Regions from separate parts of the Mesorhizobium sp. LMG17149 genome, predicted to be linked through region 2. Evidence: predicted binding sites of a transcription regulator. Region 2 holds the regulator's gene; each other region holds the start of a gene.

Region 1 (7,554 bases), on a different contig from region 2:
CCAGCGGACTCGACGCGACGATCTCGTGACCCTCCTTGCGGAAGTAGTCGAGAAATGTCGACCGGATTTCGTTCACGCCACTCATGATGCTGCCTTTTTGGAAAAGCCGCCGGCAAACCGGCGGAAATGGGCTCTGCGTCTTAGAAGATTAGGACTTGGCCTTTTAGCCGCCGCGCTTCACCCTGTCCAGAAACACGGAATTGGTCCAATCCACGGCCTTTGCCGGCCGTTCGACCCGGCCTGGTTCCGCCGCCGAAACGCAAAACCGCCGGCACTGGGCCGGCGGTTTCGAAACGCAATAACGCGGAACTCGATTACATAAGCCTGAGATAATAGAACGCGATTATGGCCGAACTCCGGCCGGCATCGCGCACGAAGCTGTTACATCGCGCCGGATTCTTCCTCGAAACCGTCATCATCGCCGCGCTCAGGGCCGCCATTCTCGAGGAATTTTTCGGCGATCAGCCCGGCATTCTGCCTGATCGACAACTCGATCTCGCGTGCCGTGTCGGGATTGTCACGCAGGAACAGCTTGGCATTTTCGCGGCCCTGGCCGAGACGCTGCGAGTTATAGGAAAACCAGGCGCCAGACTTCTCGACAATACCAGCCTTGACCCCGAGATCGACCAGTTCGCCGGTTTTGGAGACGCCCTCACCAAACATGATGTCGAATTCGACCACCTTGAAGGGCGGCGCCAGCTTGTTCTTGACCACCTTGACGCGGGTCTGGTTGCCGACAACCTCGTCGCGGTCCTTGATCGAGCCGATGCGGCGGATGTCGAGGCGCACCGAAGCGTAGAATTTCAGCGCATTGCCGCCGGTGGTGGTTTCAGGCGAGCCGAACATGACACCGATCTTCATGCGGATCTGGTTGATGAAGATGACCATGGTGTTGGAGCGCGAAATCGACGCGGTCAGCTTGCGCAGCGCCTGGCTCATAAGGCGGGCCTGCAGGCCGGGCAGCGAATCGCCCATCTCGCCTTCAATTTCGGCGCGTGGCGTCAGCGCCGCGACCGAATCGACCACCAGCACGTCGATGGCGCCGGAGCGCACCAGCGTGTCGCAGATTTCCAGCGCCTGCTCCCCAGTGTCAGGCTGCGAGATCAGAAGGTTTTCGAGATCGACGCCAAGCTTGCGGGCATAGACCGGGTCAAGCGCGTGCTCGGCATCGACGAAAGCGCAGATGCCGCCCTTCTTCTGGGCTTCGGCAACGGTGTGCAGGGCAAGCGTCGTCTTGCCCGAGCTTTCCGGCCCGTAGATCTCGATGATGCGGCCGCGCGGCAGGCCACCGACGCCAAGCGCGATGTCGAGGCCAAGCGAGCCGGTCGGCACCGTTTCAATCTCGACGACCTGATCGTTGGCGCCGAGCCGCATGATCGAGCCCTTGCCGAAAGCCCGCTCGATCTGCGACAGCGCCGCATCCAGAGCCTTTGATTTGTCCACTGCCTTGTCCTCTACCAGCCGCAAAGAATTCTGAGCCATGATACATCACCCCTTGGTCGTCAATGAAGGCCGGACAATCCGTAATCCCTGCCTATTTGTACCTTTTTTGTTCTCATTTGGCAAGAGGGGTCAAATATCTGAAAAACAAACAATATCCGGATTTGTTCTTTTTTTGTCCAAAGATTCGATCAGGAATGCACCGCACGTTGGGCCAGACGGCTCGGTTGTTTCGACCTGCCGAATCGCCGCCTCGCATGCGAAGCTCCGTCGCACCTAGCGCTTGTGCGGCTGGAATAACAAAGGTCATATCGCCGGCATGCTGAAATCCGCGAAAATACTGGCCATAGGCGGCGCCCATATCGACCGACGCGGCCAGGTGTCCGGCGCTTACGTGCCCGCCGCCTCCAATCCGGGCACAATGCGCGAGGATGTCGGCGGCGGCGTCTTCAATGCTTTGCGCAGCGCCGTGCGGCGCGGCGTCTCCGCGTCGCTGATGTCGGTTCGCGGCGGCGATGCCGCTGCCGAAACCGTTTCGCGAGCCATCGCCGAGACAGGCATTACCGACCTGTCGGCGGTCTTCCTCGACCGCACGACGCCGAGTTACACGGCGCTGATCGACAGCGAGGGCGAGCTGATCGTCGGCTTCGCCGACATGGCGCTCTATGAGTTGGCCTTTCCCAAACAGATTCGCCGCTCCAGGGTGCGCGAAGCAATCGCGGCCGCCGATGCCGTGTTCTGCGACGCCAACCTGCCGACGGCGGCGCTGGAACGGCTGGTCGCGCTCGCCGCGGGCAAGCCGGTTTTCGCCATTGCCATCTCGCCGGCCAAGGCGGTGCGGTTGATACCGGTGCTGAAGGAGCTCTCGCTGGTCTTCATGAACCGGCGCGAGGCCATGGTGCTGGCCGGCGTCGCCGCGAATGCCAGGCAGCGCGAGGTCGTCGACGGGTTGCGATGCAGCGGCCTCGTCAGTGGCGTGGTCACGGCGGGCGAGGCGCCCGTGCTGGGGTTCGATGAAACAGGCGCCTTTTCGATCATGCCGCCCAATCCCCGAAAGGTCGCTGACGTCACCGGGGCCGGTGATGCGCTGGCGGGCGCAACGGTCGCTGCCTTGCTGCGCGGACTGCCGCTGCGGGTGGCCCTGCGCGAAGGCATCGCCGGGGCGACGCTTGCCATCGAAAGCGCCAACGCCGTTCCCGAGTTCACCGCCTCAAGCTTCGCGGAAGCGCTGGCTCTTGTGCCGGATGCCAGGGAAGTGGCATGAGACCGGCGAATTCATAGTGCCGCGATGTTGCCTGATGTCCCCACGGACGCGCCGCATTCCGGATTGGAGACCCTGATGACCCCTGAGACCGCCCGCCCCCTCATCGACATCCACGCGCCGGTGGCGCAGGCTCTGGCTGCCGGCCGGCCGGTGGTGGCGCTGGAAAGCACCATCATCACCCATGGCATGCCCTACCCCGACAATGGCGCCATGGCGGCCGACGTCGAAAAGATCATCACCGATGGCGGCGCCGTGCCGGCGACGATCGCCGTGGTTGGCGGCCGCATCAAGATCGGGCTTTCGGACGGCGAGCGCGAATCGCTGGCGATGACGGGCGACGCCATGAAGCTGTCGCGCGCCGATCTCGGTTTTGCCGTGGCGCAAGGGCGTACCGGTGGCACCACGGTCGCCGCCACGATGATCGCGGCGCATATGGTCGGCATAAAAGTGTTCGCCACCGGCGGCATCGGCGGCGTGCACAAGGGCGCCGAAAAGAGTTTTGACATTTCCGCCGATCTCGACGAGCTGGCGCGCACGCCGGTCATCGTCGTCTCGGCCGGCGCCAAGGCCATCCTCGACATCGAAAAGACGCTGGAAGTGCTGGAGACGCGCGGCGTGCCGGTGGTCGGCCTTGGCTGCGAGACGATGCCGGCCTTCTGGTCCAGGCATTCGCCGTTCCGCGCGCCGCTGACCTTGCACGAGCCGGAAGAGATCGCGCATTTCTACCAGACGAGGGCAGCGCTGGGGCTCGCCGGTGGCATGCTGATTGCCAATCCGGTGCCGGAAAACCACGAAATCCCGGCTGAGGAGATGGCCGGCTATATCGAGGCCGCGCAGAAGGCCGCCGAGGCGCTCAACGTGACCGGCAAGGCGGTGACGCCGTTCCTGCTGGGAAAGATTCTCGAACTGACTGGCGGCAGGAGCCTGAAGACGAACATCGCGCTGATCGAGAATAATGCGCGGCTGGCGGCGAGGATTGCCAAGGCGCTTTAGGGTCGCGCAGCGAAGGTTCCCCCTCACCCGGATTCCCAAGACCGAATTGCAAAGAACAATTCGGGGCAATCCGACCTCTCCCCGAGGGGAGAGGAGCTTGCAGCGCCGACGTCGACCTCTTCTCCCCTCGGGGAGAAGGTGGCCGCGAAGCGGACGGATGAGGGGGTGGCCTCGAGCTTGCGGGAATCTACTTCCCCGCCCGTCGCCCCGCCTCATAGGCCCGGCGTGCCCAGATCGTCATCTCGTCGGGATCATCGAAAGCGCTGTCTGGAACGCTCCAGTAGGGCATGGCGACCAGCTTGCCGTGGCGCGAGCCGGTATAGGTCCATTGCGTGCAGCCGGCGGCCTCGAACTCGGGCGCGCTTTGCTCGTCGGCCTTCAGCAGCAATTCTCCGCGCAGCACGATGGCGACGATGACGCCGTCGAAATAGATGCCCTTGCCGCCGAACAGTTTTCGGATGCTGACAGGACCGAGGCCCTCGAACAGTTCGGCGATGCGCTCATTGTCCATGCCGCGATCATGTCACCGGCGTTTGGCCTTGTCATCGCCGCAACCAAAATCATGCTGACAGGTTGTGTGAGGTCGATCGGAGTTTCCCGCTATGCCCGTGCTGCTCAAAGGCTCCTGCCGCTGCAATGCCGTCCGTTTCGAGGTGGTGAGCCACACGCCGGCGCCATTCATGCTGTGCTACTGCTCGATCTGCCGCAAGCAGCAGGGCGGCGGCGGGTTTGCCATCAATCTCGGTGCCGACAACGAAACACTGAACATCAGGGGCAAGCGCAGCCTCGGCGTCTTTCGGGCGGAGATCGAGGACGACGAGCATCCGCATTGCGAAATCTCAACCGGCGAGCGCAATTTCTGCAAGAAATGCGGCTCAGCCCTTTGGCTCTACGACCCGACATGGCCGGAGCTGGTGCATCCCTTCGCTTCGGCGATCGACAGCGATTTACCCATTCCGCCAAGCAAGGTGCACCTCATGCTGAAATACAAGGCGAACTGGGTGGAGCCGGTGGTTGGCAAGCATGACAAGGTCTTCGACATCTATCCCGAGGAATCGATCGCCGACTGGCACAAGCGGACGGGCATGTGGGTGGAGTGAATTTCTTCGCGCCGTTTACGGGGAGGTGAGGAGTGATCCGCGCAGCGGACGAAAAGCCAATTGCTTGGCCTTCGAACGACGAACGCCGGCAGATGAGGAGCGGCGCTAACTTTGGAGAGGCCGGCGCTGCCTATCATCCGTCACTTCGTGACACCTTCTCCCCGTCAACGGGGCGAAGGAAAAACTCAGGAAGCGCGAGCTTCTGCCAGTGCCTTCAGGTCGGCCGGCTTGAGTTCGACGGATTCGCCGCAACCGCAGGCCGAGCTCTGGTTCGGATTGTGGAATGTGAAGCCGGTGCGCAGCGTCGTCTGCTCGAAATCCATCTCGGTGCCGAACAGGAAAAGTGCTGCTTCCGGTGCGACATAGACATGCGCGCCGTCGCGCTCGATATGGTCGTCCTTGGTGTTGGGCTCGGTCACCAGATCGACCGTATATTCCATGCCGGCGCAGCCGCCCTTCTTGATGCCGAGGCGGATGCCGTGCGCATTCTCACGGGTGGCGACAATCTCGCGCACCCGGTCGGCGGCCTTTTCGGTCATGGTGATGACGGCGAAGCGTCCCATTCTTTTTCCTTCCATTCCATGCAGGTTCAAGGCCTGCCGAATGATTCCTCACCTAAAATGGTGAAGTTTTATCCCTGGCGCAAGTATGCCAGGCTCGACGCTAGTACCAACCCACCGCCACCTGCGCCTCTTCCGACATGCGGTCGGCCGACCAGGGCGGGTCGAAGGTCATGTTGACCTCGACGCCGGACACGCCTTCGACGGCGCCGACGGCATTCTCCACCCAGCCGGGCATTTCGCCGGCGACAGGGCAGCCGGGAGCGGTCAGCGTCATGTCGATCTTGACCGAGCGATTGTCCTCGATATCGATCTTGTAGATCAGGCCGAGCTCGTAGATATCGGCCGGGATTTCCGGATCGTAGACCGTCTTCAGCGCCGAAACGATGTCGTCGGTCAGCCGCGCCAGTTCGTCGGCTGGAATAGCCGATCCCGAAACCAGCGCATTGGGCACGGTTTCCGCAGTGGTCTCGGCAGCGATGCTTGCATCATCCATGGTAGTCACCCAAAAAACTCGTCATCCGAAGAATTTGCGCGCTTTTTCAAGCGCCTCGGCCAAAGCGTCGACTTCGGCCCTGGTATTATACATGCCGAACGATGCCCTGCATGTGGAGGTTACGCCGAACCGTTTCAACAGCGGCTGGGCGCAATGGGTGCCGGCGCGGACAGCAACGCCCTGCCTGTCTATCACCATCGACACGTCATGCGCATGAATGCCTTGCAGTTCAAACGAGATGATGGCGCCCTTGCCGGGCGCATCACCGAAGATGCGCAGCGAATTGATGGAGCGCAGCCGCTCATGCGCGTAATTCTTAAGGTCTTCCTCGTGGGCTGCAATGCGCTCGCGGCCGATCGTTTCCATATAGTCGAGCGCGGCACCCAGCCCGATCGCCTGGACGATCGGCGGCGTGCCGGCCTCGAAGCGGTGCGGCGGCTCGTTGTAGGTGACGATGTCTTCCGTCACCTCCTCGATCATCTCGCCGCCGCCCATGAAGGGCCGCATGCCAGCGAGAATGTCCTTCTTGCCGTAGAGCACGCCGATGCCCGACGGGCCATAAACCTTATGCCCGGTGAAGACGAAAAAGTCGCAGTCGAGATCCTGCACATCGATCGGCATGTGGACAGCGCTCTGGCTGCCGTCGACCAGCACGGGAATTCCACGCGAATGCGCGATGCGCACGATCTCCTTGATCGGCGTCACAGTGCCAAGCGCGTTCGACATGTGGGTAATGGCAACGAGCTTTGTCTTGCTGGTCAACCGCTTCTCGAATTCCTCGATGTGGAAGACGCCGAGATCGTCGACCGGCACCCAGACCAGTTTGGCGCCCTGCCGCTCGCGGATGAAATGCCACGGCACGATGTTGGAATGGTGCTCCATGATCGACAGCACGATCTCGTCGCCCTCGCCGATGTTGGGCATGCCATAGCCATAGGCGACCGTGTTGATGGCCGAAGTCGTGTTCGAGGTGAAGATGATGTTGTCGGTGCTCGGCGCATTGAGGAAGCGGCGCACCGTCTCTCGCGCCTTTTCGTAGGCATCGGTCGCGGCGTTCGAGAGAAAATGCAGGCCGCGATGGACGTTGGCGTATTCCTGGGAATAGGCATGCTGGATTGTGTCGAGCACCGCCTGCGGCTTCTGTGCCGAGGCGCCATTGTCGAGATAGACCAGCTTCTTGCCATAGACTTCCCGCGACAGGATCGGGAAATCGCGGCGGATCGCTTCGACGTCGTAGAAATCTCCGATCTTGCCCGGTGCGTTCATCAGATCACCCGTGTGCCGCGAACCAGCCGTCGAGCCGCGCTTCCAGCGCCTCGACGATCGCCTCGTCGTCCAGTTCCTCGATCACCTCCGCGACGAAGGCCTTCACGAGCAGGCCCCGCGCGCTTTTCTCGTCGACGCCGCGCGCCATCAGGTAGAACAGATGGTTGTGGTCGATTTCGGTGACCGTCGCGCCATGGCCGCAAATCACGTCGTCGGCGAAGATTTCAAGCTCGGGCTTGGTCGAGAATTCGCCGTCGTCCGACAGCAACAGCGTGTTGCAGGCCATCTTCGCGTTGGTCTTCTGCGCATATTGATGGACGTTGATGCGGCCCTGGAACACACCGCGCGCCTTGCCCGTCACCACGTTGCGGATGATCTCCGTCGAGGTCGTGTGCGGCACGGCATGGTCGAGAACCATGGTCACGTCGGTGTGGG
Region 2 (7,554 bases):
TCGACGGCTTCGACTATCCCGAACGCCTCAACGCCGGTGTCGAACTGACCGACAGGCTGGTCGAGAAAGGCCTGGGCGACCACACCGCGCTGATCGGCAATGGCCGCCGCCGCACCTACAAGGAACTGTCCGACTGGACGAACAGGCTGGCCCACGCGCTGGTCGAGAATTATGGGGTCGAGCCCGGCAACCGGGTGCTGATCCGTTCGGCCAACAACCCCGCAATGGTCGCCTGCTGGCTGGCTGCCACCAAGGTTGGCGCCGTCGTCGTCAACACCATGCCGATGCTGCGCGCCGGCGAACTCGCCAAGATCGTCGACAAGGCCGAGATCACCGTCGCGCTCTGCGACACCAGGCTGATGGACGAGATGACCGCCTGCGCCAAGGACAGCGCATTCCTCAAGCAGGTCATCGGTTTCGACGGCACCGCCAACCATGATGCTGAACTCGATCGTGCCGCTCTCGACAAGCCGGTGACGTTCACCGCAGTCGACACCGGCCGCGACGATGTTGCCCTGCTCGGCTTCACCTCGGGCACAACAGGCGTTCCGAAGGCGACGATGCATTTCCACCGCGACCTGCTGATCATCGCCGACGCCTACGCCCGCGAAATCCTGGAGGTGACGCCGGACGACATCTTCGTCGGCTCGCCGCCGCTGGCCTTCACCTTCGGCCTTGGCGGACTCGCCATCTTCCCGCTGCGCTTCGGTGCGGCGGCGACGCTGCTGGAGCAGGCGACGCCACCCAACATGATCCACATCATCGAGACCTACAAAGCGACGATCTCTTTCACCGCGCCGACTGCCTACCGCGCCATGCTGAAGGCCATGGATGAAGGTGCCGACCTGTCATCGCTGCGCGTCGCCGTTTCGGCCGGCGAAACCTTGCCTGCTCCCGTTTTCGAAGAGTGGACACAAAAGACCGGAAAGCCGATCCTCGACGGCATCGGAGCCACCGAGATGCTGCACATCTTCATCTCCAACCGTTTTGACGACATGAAGCCCGCGTCGACCGGAAAGCCGGTGGGCGGCTACGAGGCGCGCGTCGTCGATGACGAGATGCGCGAGGTGCCACGCGGCGCGACCGGCAGGCTTGCGGTGCGCGGACCGACCGGCTGCCGCTACATGGCCGATGACCGGCAGAAGGAATACGTGCGCGACGGCTGGAACCTCACCGGCGATACCTTCACGCAGGACGAGGACGGCTTCTTCCATTTCGCCGCCCGCTCCGACGACATGATCGTCAGCGCCGGCTACAACATTGCCGGACCCGAGGTCGAGGCCGCACTTCTGTCGCATCCGGATGTCGCCGAATGCGCTGTCATTGGCGCCGAGGACGCCGAGCGCGGCCAGATCGTCGAGGCGCATGTCGTGCTGGTGCAGGGCGTCGCGCCCGACGCCCTCACCACCAAGCGCCTGCAGGACCATGTCAAGGCAATGATCGCGCCCTATAAATATCCGCGATCGGTAAAATTCATCGCCGCCCTGCCCAAGACCCAGACCGGCAAGATCCAGCGCTTCCGGCTGCGCACGGAGAAAATCGATTGAGCGAGCCATACGATCCGGCGTCCGAAGGCGCCCAGATGTCGTTCAAGGAGCGCATGTCCTACAGCGACTACCTGCACCTGGAGAAAGTGCTGGAGGCCCAGACGCCGCTGTCATCGGCGCATGACGAGATGCTGTTCATCATCCAGCATCAGACCTCCGAACTCTGGATGAAGCTCGCTCTGCACGAGATCGGCGCCGCGATCCGTTCCATCCGCGCCGACCGGCTCGAGCCGAGCTTCAAGATGCTGTCGCGCGTTGCGCGGATCTTCGAGCAGCTGAACAATGCCTGGGATGTGCTGCGGACGATGACGCCGAGCGAATACACCGAGTTCCGCGACGCGCTCGGCCAGTCCTCGGGTTTCCAGTCCTGGCAGTATCGCGCCATCGAGTTCATGGCCGGCAACCGCAACCTGGCCATGCTCGGGCCGCACAAGCACCGGCCCGACCTGAGCGGAAAGCTGGAAGCGATCCTGACCGAACCATCGCTCTACGACGAAGCGCTGCTGCTGCTTGCGCGCAACGGATTCGACATCGGTGCCGATGCCAGGCGCACGGACTGGCGTGAGACGCGAACCGAGAACGAAGAGGTGCTGGTCGCCTGGCAAACCATTTACCGCGATCCGCAGCGCTACTGGATGTTCTACGAACTGGCAGAGAAGCTGGTCGACTTCGAGGATTATTTCCGCCGCTGGCGCTTCAACCACGTCACCACGGTTGAGCGCATCATCGGTCTGAAACGCGGCACCGGCGGCACGTCGGGTGCTTCGTATCTGAAGAAGATGCTCGAGGTGGTGCTGTTCCCGGAACTGTGGACGGTCCGCACCCGGCTCTGACATCGTCGAAATGAAAACAGCGACACGCGGCGGCGGAACACCCTTCGCGAACAACCGGGGACTGACTGACCATGAGTGGATTTCCTGATCTCGCCGCAGTCGAAGCGATGGATGCCACAGATCCGCTGCGGGCCATGCGCGACCGTTTCATTCTGCCGGAGGGGGTGATCTATCTCGACGGCAATTCACTGGGGGCAGCGTCTCATGCCGTTTTCGGCGAGCTGCAGCAGGCGGCAACCCAGGAATGGGCCCAGGACCTCATCCGAGCCTGGAATACGGCCGGATGGTTCGAGATGCCGATCGAACTCGGCGATCAACTCGGACGCCTGATTGGAGCCGCGGCCGGCCAGACCGTCGTCTGCGACACGACGTCGACCAACATCTACAAGGTGCTGCATGCGGCGCTGGAGATGCGGCCGGGCCGGTCGGTCATCGTCGCCGAGGGTGACAGTTTCCCCACCGACCTGTACATCGCCGAAGGCGTGGCCTCGACACGGGACGGCGTCCTGCTGCGCCTCGCGGGCGTCGACGCGCCCACCATCGAAGAGCTGATCGACGAAAACGTCGCGGTGGTGCTGGTCAACCACGTCAACTACAAATCGGGTGAACTGCGCGACATGGCGGCGCTGACGCGCAAGGCTCATGCGGCCGGAGCGCTGATCGTCTGGGATCTATGCCACACCGCCGGCGCCCTGCCCGTCGAGCTCGATCAGGCAAATGCCGATTTCGCCATCGGCTGCACTTACAAGTACCTCAACGGCGGTCCGGGCGCACCGGCCTTCATCTATGTCGCGCAGCGCCATCACGGCGATATCAGCCAGCCGCTCAGCGGCTGGTGGGGCCATGCGCGGCCCTTTGCCTTCGAACGGGGGTATGTTGCCGGCACCGGTATCCGCCGCTTTCTGTGCGGCACCCAGCCTGTCCTGTCGATGCGGGCGCTCAAAGGCGCGCTTGTCATCTGGAACGACGTCGACATGGCGGCATTGCGAAAAAAGAGCGTCGCGCTGACGGAACTGTTCATCCAGCTCGTCGAAGCAAAGTGCGGCGCCTATGGCCTCACGCTGGAGACCACCCGCGACGCGACCAGGCGCGGCAGCCAGGTGTCGTTCCTTCACGATCACGGCTATCAAATCATGCGGGCGCTGATCGAGCGCGGCGTCATCGGTGATTTTCGCGCGCCATCGACCATCCGTTTCGGCTTCACGCCGCTCTATGTCGGCTACAAGGATGTGTGGCTGGCGGTTGAGGTGCTGGAGGATATTCTGCGCACGGGCGCATGGAAGGACCAGCGTTTCGCCGTCAAGGAAGCCGTTACCTGACGCAACGATCTCCGCGATTTGCCGTCGCCGCCCTCACTGCCCGGCAGATGACGGAGGGCTGAATTCCAGCCACAAATGCCAACAGACGTTGGCGTTTTGGCTCCGTTTCGTTCACGGCAAACGAACGTCCCGAAGATTGATAGCGTCCCTTGTGGAGGTCGATCGGCAGATGATGCCAAGCCTTGGGTCGAGGATGAGCCACAGGTCATTAACCATAATGGTTTCAATGTGAGCAGGCGCATTGCCGTGGTTGGCGCCTGTCGATCGCGACCCGCTGGCAAGCCCAAATAATTTCAGCAGCCTTAACAAATTCATTAAACTTTAAACGGTTGCAGAACACAACTGGAACAGATAGTGTTTGTTCTGGGTTTGTTTTTCGATTCTGGTTTCAGGTAATCTGGGGGCCGCCATGCTGACACGCAAGCAACATGAACTGCTGATGTTCATCCATGAACGCCTGAAGGAGAGCGGCATTCCGCCATCCTTCGACGAGATGAAGGAGGCGCTCGACCTTGCCTCCAAATCCGGGATTCATCGGCTGATCACCGCACTTGAGGAGCGCGGCTTTATTCGCCGGTTGCCCAACCGGGCACGGGCGCTGGAAGTGCTGCGATTGCCGGACTCCATCGCGCCCGGCCTCAACGCGGCAAAGAAGTTTTCGCCAAGCGTCATCCAGGGCAGTCTCGGTCAGGGTGGTGCCCTTGGCCGGCAGATCAAGCCGGCGCCTTCGCGGATGCCCTCGCCCGGCAATGATGACGATGCGGTCTCCGCCGTGTCGATCCCGGTCATGGGCCGTATCGCCGCCGGTGTGCCGATCGATGCCATCCAGCATCAGACGCATTCGATCTCCGTGCCGCCGGACATGATCATGGGCGGCGCCCACTATGCGCTGGAGGTCAAGGGCGACTCGATGATCGAGGCCGGTATCTTCGACGGCGACACCGTCATCATCCGCAATGCCGACACGGCGAACCCCGGCGAGATCATCGTGGCGCTGGTCGATGAAGAGGAAGCGACGCTGAAGCGGTTCCGCCGCAAGGGCGCTTCGATTGCGCTCGAAGCCGCCAATCCGGCCTATGAAACCCGTATTTTCGGCCCAGACAGGGTCAAGGTGCAAGGCAAGCTCGTCGGCCTCATCCGCCGCTACTGAGGCGGCTGCGGGTTGGCCGCTGGCTTCTCGGGTTTCTTGAAGGGTGCCAGCCCCCTCGCCTCACGAGAGTATTTGCGTTGCGTGTGCCAGGGCCGATATGGGCTGTTCACCGCGAAGCTGATTGTCGCCGGCGTGGTCGCCGATTGGCGATCGAAGAAGACGGCGGCACTGCCTTTGCGAGCCAGTTGCCGCTTGGTGATGACGAGAACCAGCGGATTGTGACAGGCGTCATAGGCGGTGGCGTCATTGATGACGATCAGCTCGGCGAAGCCGCAGGCTTTCCAGGTGTCCTTGCGGTCCTCGACATAGGCAATGATCGCACCGGACATATGCCTGGCCACGCAAACGCCTGAGGAGCAATAGAACGGCGATCCCGGCGGTAGCTCAACGGCGTCCGCGACGTCGAATTGCCCATCGCTCTTGTCGAACACCTCTGGCACGACGATGGTTTCTGATGTCAGGGCGCGTTTCCAGTTGTCGACGGTGAATTCGTTCGGCCGTTCCCGGCTGACGGCAAGCTCGCCGCCACCGATCGGCAACGCCACCAGCCGGGCGTCTTCCGAGATCAGCACATCCGGCGTGCGCGTATCCGAGACGGTCAGCAAGCCTGCCAGCGCGAATGGCAGAGCAGCGAGCCGCAGCCAAGTTGTCGCCATCGTCGCGATGACCAGGGCAATTGTCACCAGCAGGACAGATTGCTGCGAAATCAGCCCAACCCCATCGACAGGCGAACGTTCGGAGATCCAACCCGATATGGCGATCATCACCGTCAGACCCTTGCCCATCAGGTAGAGGGCCGGCCAATCCAATCCGAAAGGCATCAGCAGCGCGCTTGCGACAGCCAGGAACATGACGACGGTAACGATCGGCATAACCGCCAGATTGGCGAACAGGCTGAGCGGCGACACACGCTGAAAATGCCAGATGGCAAACAGCGTCGTGGCGCTGCCGGCGATGATGGAGGTCATGGCAAGGCCGGTTGCCGCGAGCACGAACTTTCGCGTCAGGAAACCGGGCATGGATCGCTTTGGGGGCGGCGGTCTTGCTTTTCCCGCGCGGTGATCGGCCCAGCCGGCATAGGCGCCGACCAGAGCCGCGGTCGCGGCGAACGACATCTGAAAACTCGGGCCGACCACCTCATGCGGCGACACCACGATGACGGCGATCGCCGAGATCGCCAGATTGCGCATGGTGAGTGCTGCTCGATCGAACAGCACGGCAATCAGCATCACCGCCAGCATGATGAAGCTGCGCTCGGCGGCAACGACGACTCCAGAGATGATGAGATAGGCCGCGATCGAGAACAGTGCGGCGACGGCGGCATACTTCTTGACCGGGCGACGCGCGGAAAAGTCGGGAAACAAGGCGAAGGCGCCGCGCAGCAAGCCCATGATGGTGCCTGCGACCAGCGCCATGTGCAGTCCCGAAATCGAGATGATGTGGTAGATGCCGGTACGTCGCATCGCCTCATTGATGTCATCGGGAATGCCGGCGCGCACGCCGACGATCAGCGCCGCGGCGATCTCGCCTTCGGCGCCGCCGACGCTCGCCCTGATATGGTCGGCGATGGCCTCGCGGGCATTTTCCACGCTAGAGGAAATTCGGGCCGGCAGCGGCATGTCGCCATCATCGCTGACGACAAGCTTGGGGTTGCCGAGAAAGAACCCGCTGCCGCCGATGCCGGCAAAATAGCTGTCGAAGGAGAAATCATAGCTGTCCGGCCGCACCGGCCCAGTCGGCGGCAAAAGCTTGGCATATCCAGTGATGAGGGAGCCTGCGGTCACGTCAGCCGGGATCTTGCGTGCCGAAAGCCGCACCCGTTCCGGCGCATAGCGCAGTTTCGGTCTTGCGGTCGACGTCACGTCGATGGTCAGCCGGATACGGCCAGTTTCCATCCGGTCGAGCGAGACGACGCGGCCGGTCACCTGCGTCGAGATTTCCGAGCCCAACATTTGTGTGCCCGCACGCCACGTCTCGACCTTGGCAGCAAGCAGTCCTAGGGCGCACAAAAGCGCCGCCATGAAACACAGATGGGTCTTTGGCCATGAGCGCGAGACCAGCGCACAGATCCCCGTCAAGATGACAACCGCGACAGGTCTCGCAAAGTCGGGTTCAGCCGTCAGCGAAAAATAGCCGATCGCTCCGATCGCCAGGCAGACCGGCACCAGCAGGAAGGCCACGCCCCGGTCGAGTTCCAGGCTCGCCGCCGTGTTCACGCTGTGGCGCAGGCGAGGCAGTGATGTCAGGCTGATTTGCCGGCGCACGCGAACGATCCTGCCGGTTTCGGCAACAGGAACAGAGGCGGCGACATCCGCTTGCAAGGGCGCCTTGCCGGGATCCGGCACAAGGGGCGATGGCGGCGGTAATGGGGCTGGCCGAGGCGCAAACAGGGACCGTTCGCTGACGCCGATGGCAGCGTCCTCGCCCTGATCCGAGCCCCAGCCTCGTCCAGCCATCGGGTCTGCCCCTTGCGCCCTCGACACCCTATGCTACATGAACGCCGGGCGCGCGAAAGCCCGCGCAACCGCACCCCGCTTCAGATGGTTTCCGAGAGTTCCATGTCCGACAAGGTCGTCACCCGTTTTGCCCCTTCGCCCACCGGCTATCTGCACATAGGCGGCGCGCGCACGGCACTGTTCAACTGGCTGTATGCGAAGCACACTGGCGGCACGATGCTGCTGCGCATCGAGGACACCGACCGCGAA
Region 3 (7,554 bases), on a different contig from region 2:
ATACATTCGCCACGGCGCCACGCTCGACGCCATGACCAAGCTGAAGCCGGCCTTCGACAAGGACGGCACGGTGACCGCCGCCAACGCCTCCGGCATCAATGACGGTGCCGCCGGCGCGCTGCTGATGAGCGAGGCGGAAGCGGTGAGGCGCGGCATCACCCCGCTGGCACGCATCGTGTCCTGGGCAACCGCCGGCGTCGATCCGCAGATTATGGGCACCGGCCCGATCCCAGCATCGCGCAAGGCCTTGGAAAAGGCCGGCTGGTCGGTCGGCGATCTCGACCTTGTCGAGGCCAACGAGGCCTTTGCGGCACAGGCCTGCGCCGTCAACAAGGACATGGGCTGGGATCCTTCGATCGTCAACGTCAATGGCGGCGCCATCGCCATCGGCCACCCGATCGGTGCTTCCGGCGCCCGTGTCTTCAACACACTGGTCTTCGAGATGCGCCGGCGCGGCGCCAAGAAGGGGCTGGCCACCTTGTGCATCGGCGGCGGCATGGGCGTCGCCATGTGTATCGAAGCACTCTGAAAAAGAAGTGAGTAGCGAATAGGGAGTAGTCAATAGGGAAGAATTGCGTCAGCGCGACGGGACGTAGAGCCCTACTCGCTATTCGCTACTCCCTATTCGCTCTCCCGACCAAAGGGAGGGAACACGCATGACCAAGGTAGCAATCGTCACAGGCGGATCGCGCGGCATCGGCGCGGCGATCTCGATCGCATTGAAGACCGTCGGCTATTCGGTTGCCGCGAACTATGCCGGCAATGACGCCGCAGCGGCGAAATTCAAGGCCGAGACCGGCATTCCGGTCTACAAATGGTCGGTCGCCGACTATGATTCCTGCGCCGCCGGCATCAAGCAGGTCGAGGCCGATCTCGGCCCGGTCTCGGTGCTGGTCAACAATGCCGGCATCACCCGCGACGCCATGTTCCACAAGATCACGCGCGAGCAGTGGAAAGAGGTCATCGACACCAACCTGTCCGGCGTCTTCAACATGACGCATCCGCTGTGGAGCGGCATGCGCGACCGCAAGTTCGGCCGCGTCATCACCATCTCGTCGATCAACGGCCAGAAAGGCCAGGCCGGCCAGGTCAACTATTCCGCCGCGAAGGCTGGCGACATCGGTTTCAGCAAAGCCCTCGCTCAAGAGGGAGCTCGCGCGGGCATCACCGTCAACGTCATCTGCCCTGGCTACATCGCCACCGAGATGGTCAAGGCGATCGACGAGAGGGTGCTCAACGACCGCATCATCCCGCAAATCCCCGTCGGCCGCCTCGGCGAACCGGAAGAAATCGCGCGCTGCGTCGTCTTCCTTGCATCCGAAGATGCAGGCTTCATCACCGGCTCGACCATCACGGCCAACGGTGGCCAATACTTCGCCTGACGACGTGGCGATGTAGGAGATCGACGGGCCGGCACATCGGCCCGTTTCCGGCACGGTCCCTTTGACGTGCTCGCGACCGTAGCTGACCCAATTCGGCACGCGAAGGTTAATAGCCGGTAGCCGCCCTGTGCAAAAGCTCCTTCGTAACCTGTGGATTCTCGGTGGATAAGCTGTTCACAACACAAGATATTGGGGTGAACAAATCGGGAAAATCGCGCCATCGCTGATTCGTCGCCGATTCGTTCCGGCTATGAGCCGAACGTTAACGACGACAGCCGGAATCGCCTGCCCAACTGCTTAACGCAGGTTAAGAAAGATCAACAATTTCATCATGTTGGTCGAGGCGCGCCTAGCCACCGTGATTGTTTCCAGGCAAAGCTTAACGGCAACACCCTCTTAGCATGAAACGGGCCAGTTCAGCGATTCAGCATGTGGTGCGACTCGCGGCCGCGAAATCCAGATGTAGCCGTGAACAAAAGCTGAATCTGCAGGAGTCACTGATTCGTCGCCGATTCGTTCCAGACTCGTTCTATCCGTTAATCCGCAGCCGATTGGAAGCTTGACAAAACCACCTTCTCGCCGCCGGCGGAACATTCCGCTTTCGCTTCGCGCCCGAAATCCCTATGTGTCGCCTGTCATACGCGCCATTTGAGGCACGCTCCCGACAACCAGAGGCCAGAAGCCTTATTTCCAGGTCCCAGAAGCCTTATTCTAGGTTGATGAACATCCAGCCCAAACACACAGAGCCGCTGATCCTGTCGGGCCGCGACGTGACCGCCGTGCTCGGGCCGACCAACACCGGCAAGACCCATCTCGCCATCGAGCGCATGGTGGCGCATGAGAGTGGGATCATCGGCCTGCCGCTCAGACTTCTGGCGCGCGAGGTCTACGCCCGCGTCTGCGAAAAGGTCGGCGCCCACAAGGTTGCGCTGATCACCGGCGAGGAAAAGATCCAGCCGCCGGGCGCCAGATATTCGGTCTGCACCGTCGAGGCCATGCCGCGCGAGACCGACGCCGCCTTTGTCGCCATCGACGAGGTGCAGCTCGCCGGTGACCTCGAGCGCGGCCACATCTTCACCGATCGCATCCTGCACCTGCGCGGCCGCCAGGAGACGCTGCTACTGGGTGCCGCCACCATGCACGGTATCCTGCAGCGCCTGCTGAGGGGTGTCTCGGTGGTGACGCGGCCGAGGCTGTCGCATCTTGCCTATGCCGGCTCCAAGAAGCTGACCCGCCTGCCGCGGCGCACGGCAATCGTCGCCTTCTCCGCCGACGAGGTCTACGCCATCGCCGAGTTGATCCGCCGCCAGCAGGGCGGTGCCGCCGTCGTGCTCGGCGCGCTCTCGCCGCGCACCCGCAACGCCCAGGTGGCGCTGTTCCAGTCCGGCGATGTCGACTACCTCATCGCCACCGACGCCATCGGCATGGGTCTCAATCTCGATCTCGACCACGTCGCCTTCGCCCAGAACCGCAAGTTCGATGGCTTCCAGTACCGCAACCTGACCGCGGCCGAGCTCGGCCAGATCGCCGGCCGCGCCGGCCGGCATCTGCGCGACGGCACCTTCGGTGTCACCGGCCAGGTCGACCCGCTCGACGAAGAGCTGATCAAGAAGATCGAAGGCCACGATTTCGATCCGGTGAAGGTGCTGCAGTGGCGCACCGCGCATTTCGACTTTGCCAGCCTCGACGCGCTGAAGCGCTCGATCGAGACCAACGCTCCGGTCGAGGGACTGACGCGGGCATTGCCTGCCGTCGATGCACAGGCGCTCGAGCATCTATCGCGCGACGAGGACATTCGCGCGCTCACCACCAATGCCAAGCGCGTGGCGCTGCTGTGGGAAGCCTGCGCGCTGCCCGACTACCGCAGGATCGCGCCGGCGCAGCATGCCGACCTCATTGCCTCGATCTACACGGACCTCGCACGCCACGGCCATGTCGACGAGAATTACATGGCCGAGCAGGTGCGCCGCGCCGACACCACCGAGGGCGACATTGACACGCTGTCGCATCGCATAGCCCAGATCCGCACCTGGACATTCGTGTCGAACCGGCCCGGCTGGCTGGCCGATCAGGCACACTGGCAGGAAAAGACGCGCGAAATCGAAGACAGATTGTCGGATGCGCTGCATGAGCGGTTGACGAAACGCTTCGTAGACCGCAGGACTTCCGTCCTCATGCGGCGCCTTAGAGAAAATACCATGCCTGAAGCCGAAATTAGCCCTACCGGAACCGTCCTTGTCGAAGGCCACCATGTCGGCGAGTTGCAAGGGTTCCGCTTCACCGCCGACCAGACCGTCGGCGGCGAAGACGCCAAGGCGGTGCGCACCGCTGCCCAGAAGGCGCTGGCCGCCGAGTTCGAATCGCGCGCCGAACGCTTCGGCGCCTGCGCCAATGGCGACATCGCGCTCGGCTCGGACGGCACGCTGCGCTGGATCGGCGCGCCGATCGGCACGCTTGTATCAGGCGAAGACGCGCTGAAGCCGCGGCTGGTGCTGCTGGCCGACGAACAGCTGACCGGCCCGGCGCGCGACAAGGTTGCCGCGCGTGCCGAGCGTTTCGTCAATTTCCAGATCGAGTCGCTGCTGAAGCCGCTGGTCGACTTGAAAAACGCCGACCAGATTTCCGGCATCGGCCGCGGCATCGCCTTCCAGCTGGTCGAGAATTTCGGCCTCATCAACCGCCGCGACATCGCCGAGGAGATGAAGTCGCTCGACCAGGAAGGCCGCGCCGCCCTTCGCCGGCTTGGCGTGCGCTTCGGCGCCTACCATGTCTTCGTGCCGGCGCTGATCAAGCCGGCGCCTGCCGGACTGGTGACGCTGCTGTGGGCGCTGAAGAACGACGGCAAGGACAAGCCGGGTTTTGGTGACGTGGTCCATGCGCTCGCCTCGGGTCGCACCTCGGTGGTGATCGACCCTGCTTTCGACAAGACGTTCTATAAGCTTGCCGGCTACCGCAATCTCGGCCGTCGCGCCGTGCGCATCGACATACTGGAACGGTTGGCGGATCTGATCCGTCCGGCGACCAACTGGAAGCCCGGCCTCGGCCAGCGCCCGGACGGCGCCTATGACGGCCAGTCCTTCATGGTGACGCCGCCGATGATGTCGATCCTCGGCGCCACCGCGGACGACATGGAAGAAATTCTCAAGGGTCTCGGCTATCGTGCCGAGCCCAAGCCGGCCGTCGAGGTCAAGGCGCGGCTCGAAGCGCAGGACAACGCCGCCCGCGAAGCGGCGGTGGCGAAACTGGCGACGGAAGAAGCTGCACGAGCCGAGCAGGCCAAAGCGGCGGAAGCCGCGGCAACGGATGCCGCAGCAGAGGCAGCCGTCGAAGGGTCGGAGCCGGCATCGGACGCAGTGGCCGTTTCGGAAACCGCGGCCGAAATTCCCGCCGAAATCACCTCCGACGCCGCGGCGGAACCTGCTTCGCCTGCCGTGGAAGAACAGGCGGACGCTCCGGTCGAAACCGTGCAAGACGAAGCGCCTGTTGCCGAGGCTGCTGCTGAACCGGCACCGGCTGAACCGCAGGCAGAGGCTGAAGCTGCCGAGACTGAAGCCGCAGCGGCAGAAGAAGCCGCAACGGCCGACCTGGCGGCAAATGCCGCGCCCGCAACGGACGCCGCGCCGGACGAACCTGTGGCGGTGACTGAAGCAGCTGTCGGCGAACCCGCGCCGGAAGCCGAAGCACCAAAACCCATCCTGTTGTGGCGTCAGGGCCGCTTCGAACAGCGCCCGCGCAACCGCGATGACAGCCGCAGGAACAATCGCCCGCGCAACGGACAAGCGCGCGGCCGAAGCGATGCGCCTGCGGATGCCGCCGGCGCACCGGCCGCTGCTGCACCCGGAGAACGCCCGGCCCATGAAGGACGGCGCGATGGAGCCGGCAAGCCGCGCTTCGACCGCTCGAAATTCAAGCCCAAGCCGCAGGCCGAAGGCGAACAGCGACGTGATGGCAGGCCGCAGGGCGAACGTCCCGACCGCCGCGAAGGCCGTCCCGACTGGAAGGGTGGCAGGCCGGATGGCAAAGGTGGCCCGCAAGGCGGCAAGCCGGCCTTCCAGCCGAAGCCGCGCGAGGAGCGCCCGGTGCGTTTCGATCCGGATTCGCCCTTCGCCAAGCTCGCCGCTCTCCGCGACCAGCTGAAGAAGTAGAACCCGGCTCGCTTCGATGGTTGCCGAAGGCCGCCAGCGCATCGACAAATGGCTGTTCTTCTCCCGCGCCGTGAAATCGCGCTCGCTGGCGGCGAAGTTGGTCGTCGCCGGCCGCGTCCGCATCAATCGCGACAAAGCAGCGCAGGCCTCCGACCAAGTCAAGCCAGGCGACGTCCTGACCATCACGCTCGAGCGTCGCATCTTCATCTGGAAGGTGCTCGGCGCCGGTACGCGACGCGGCCCGGCCGAGGAGGCCCGGACGCTCTACGAGGATATGTCGCCACCGCCCGCACCGAAGGGCGAAGCCCCTCCCGATGCAATTCCGGGGCTGCGCGAGGCCGGCAGCGGCCGCCCGACCAAGAAGGAACGTCGCCAGACCGACCGATTGCTCGGCGAAGATTGATGCCTGGCGTCCAAAAACACGCAGTGGTTCTGGGACAACGGCACGCCTGAGGCGAGAACTGAGCCCGGCAAACAGACGCTCTGCGGGACATGACTGACTTCCGCCGGGCCTGCAGTCTGGAATTCCATTCCGGAAACACCGGCACCGTCCGCAATGGCTACCCTTGCAAGCGGTCGACAAAGGCGTTACCTGACGGAAAAAGCCCAACAAAATGGGACGTCCCGGAGCCGACCGATGACCTATGTCGTGACCGACAATTGCATCAAATGCAAATACATGGACTGCATCGAAGTCTGTCCGGTCGACTGTTTCTACGAAGGCGAGAACATGCTCGTCATCCACCCCGACGAGTGCATCGACTGCGGCGTTTGCGAGCCGGAATGCCCGGCCGACGCAATCAAGCCGGACACCGAACCCGGCCTCGACAAATGGCTGCAGGTCAACACCGAATACGCCGAGAAATGGCCCAACATCACCGCCAAGAAGGAACCGCCGGCAGACGCCAAATCCTTCGACGGCGAGGCCGGCAAATTTGAGAAATACTTCTCGGCCGAGCCCGGCGAAGGCGATTGACAACACGGCCGCAAAGGCCGGTATTACGCTGGGTAAGAGGCACGTCACATTAACCGGCTTGACAGCCGGCGCTGACCTGTGGCCTTCGCGTATGCAGCAAAACCTTGATTCTTCCGACTTTTTGTGTTACATCAGCGAAACATGCCGGTGACACAACGTCGATTTATGGCGCAGACGCCCCAAATCACTGAAAGGTGAAAATCCCATTCGGACCAGAGCGATCTGGGCCAGGCGGTCGCGATGTTGCGGTTTGCCGGTCCGGCTTTTCCGATGGGTTCATCTGTTGTGCGGCTAACGATCGGCTTCCCCGATCGCGCGAGTTCGGACCGGCAGGACGCCGGTGCCACAACAAGGAGTTCAGGGCGTAATGGCAACGATCACCCCGCAGAAGAAGTCCACCGCTGCGCGTCACGGTTTCAAGACCGGCGAGTACATCGTCTACCCGGCGCACGGCGTCGGCCAGATCGTCTCGATCGACGAGCAGGAAGTTGCTGGACACAAGCTGGAACTGTTCGTCATCGACTTTTCGAAGGACAAGATGCGCCTGAAGGTGCCGGTCGCCAAGGCGACCTCCATCGGCATGCGCAAGCTGTCGGAGGAGGATTATGTCGAGCGCGCGCTGAAGGTCGTGCAGGGCCGCGCCCGTGTCAAGCGCACCATGTGGTCGCGCCGCGCCCAGGAATATGATGCGAAGATCAATTCGGGCGACCTGATCTCGATCTCGGAAGTCGTGCGCGACCTCTACCGCGCCGACAACCAGCCGGAGCAGTCCTATTCCGAGCGCCAGCTCTATGAGGCGGCGCTCGACCGCATGGCCCGCGAGATCGCGGCCGTCAACCGCATGTCGGAAACCGAAGCCGTGCGCTTGATCGAGGTCAACCTCAACAAGGGCCCTAAGCGGGGCGCCAAGGCCGACAATGAAGAGGCCGAGCAGGAAGAAGCTGCCTGATCCTTCTCGCCTTTTCGAGAGATCCTGCCTGAAACGATTGGAGGCTCCGGTTTGACCGGGGCCTCTTTTGCTTTTGGGCGGCAGCTTCGATGTTGATGATGC

What was found. Region 2 encodes LexA, which represses DNA repair genes until DNA is damaged. Its sites were predicted from a motif close to TGTTCNNNNTGTGTTCNG; they were not measured.
Region 1: recA (recombinase RecA) is a predicted target of LexA. The motif match lies at 1,540-1,557, and genes of this name have one in related genera.
Region 3: NP945_RS20345 (helicase-related protein) is a predicted target of LexA. The motif match lies at 1,897-1,914, and genes of this name have one in related genera.

Annotation. Positions count from the first base shown of each region.
Region 1 is NZ_JANIFL010000015.1:105,253-112,806, reverse strand. Features, by position in the region: gene alaS (alanine--tRNA ligase) at 1-85, opposite strand, end outside; gene recA (recombinase RecA) at 382-1,482, opposite strand; gene NP945_RS29295 (carbohydrate kinase family protein) at 1,760-2,704, shown strand; gene NP945_RS29290 (pseudouridine-5'-phosphate glycosidase) at 2,780-3,697, shown strand; gene NP945_RS29285 (TfoX/Sxy family protein) at 3,885-4,208, opposite strand; gene NP945_RS29280 (GFA family protein) at 4,300-4,797, shown strand; gene sufA (Fe-S cluster assembly scaffold SufA) at 4,983-5,360, opposite strand; gene NP945_RS29270 (SUF system Fe-S cluster assembly protein) at 5,461-5,853, opposite strand; gene NP945_RS29265 (cysteine desulfurase) at 5,875-7,119, opposite strand; gene sufD (Fe-S cluster assembly protein SufD) at 7,124-7,554, opposite strand, start outside.
Region 2 is NZ_JANIFL010000004.1:448,969-456,522, forward strand. Features, by position in the region: gene NP945_RS11425 (AMP-binding protein) at 1-1,547, shown strand, start outside; gene kynA (tryptophan 2,3-dioxygenase) at 1,544-2,380, shown strand; gene kynU (kynureninase) at 2,452-3,699, shown strand; gene lexA (transcriptional repressor LexA) at 4,109-4,849, shown strand; gene NP945_RS11445 (ComEC/Rec2 family competence protein) at 4,843-7,305, opposite strand; gene gltX (glutamate--tRNA ligase) at 7,408-7,554, shown strand, end outside.
Region 3 is NZ_JANIFL010000008.1:155,254-162,807, reverse strand. Features, by position in the region: gene NP945_RS20355 (acetyl-CoA C-acetyltransferase) at 1-529, shown strand, start outside; gene phbB (acetoacetyl-CoA reductase) at 657-1,382, shown strand; gene NP945_RS20345 (helicase-related protein) at 2,102-5,527, shown strand; gene NP945_RS20340 (RNA-binding S4 domain-containing protein) at 5,544-5,930, shown strand; gene fdxA (ferredoxin FdxA) at 6,165-6,503, shown strand; gene NP945_RS20330 (CarD family transcriptional regulator) at 6,871-7,452, shown strand.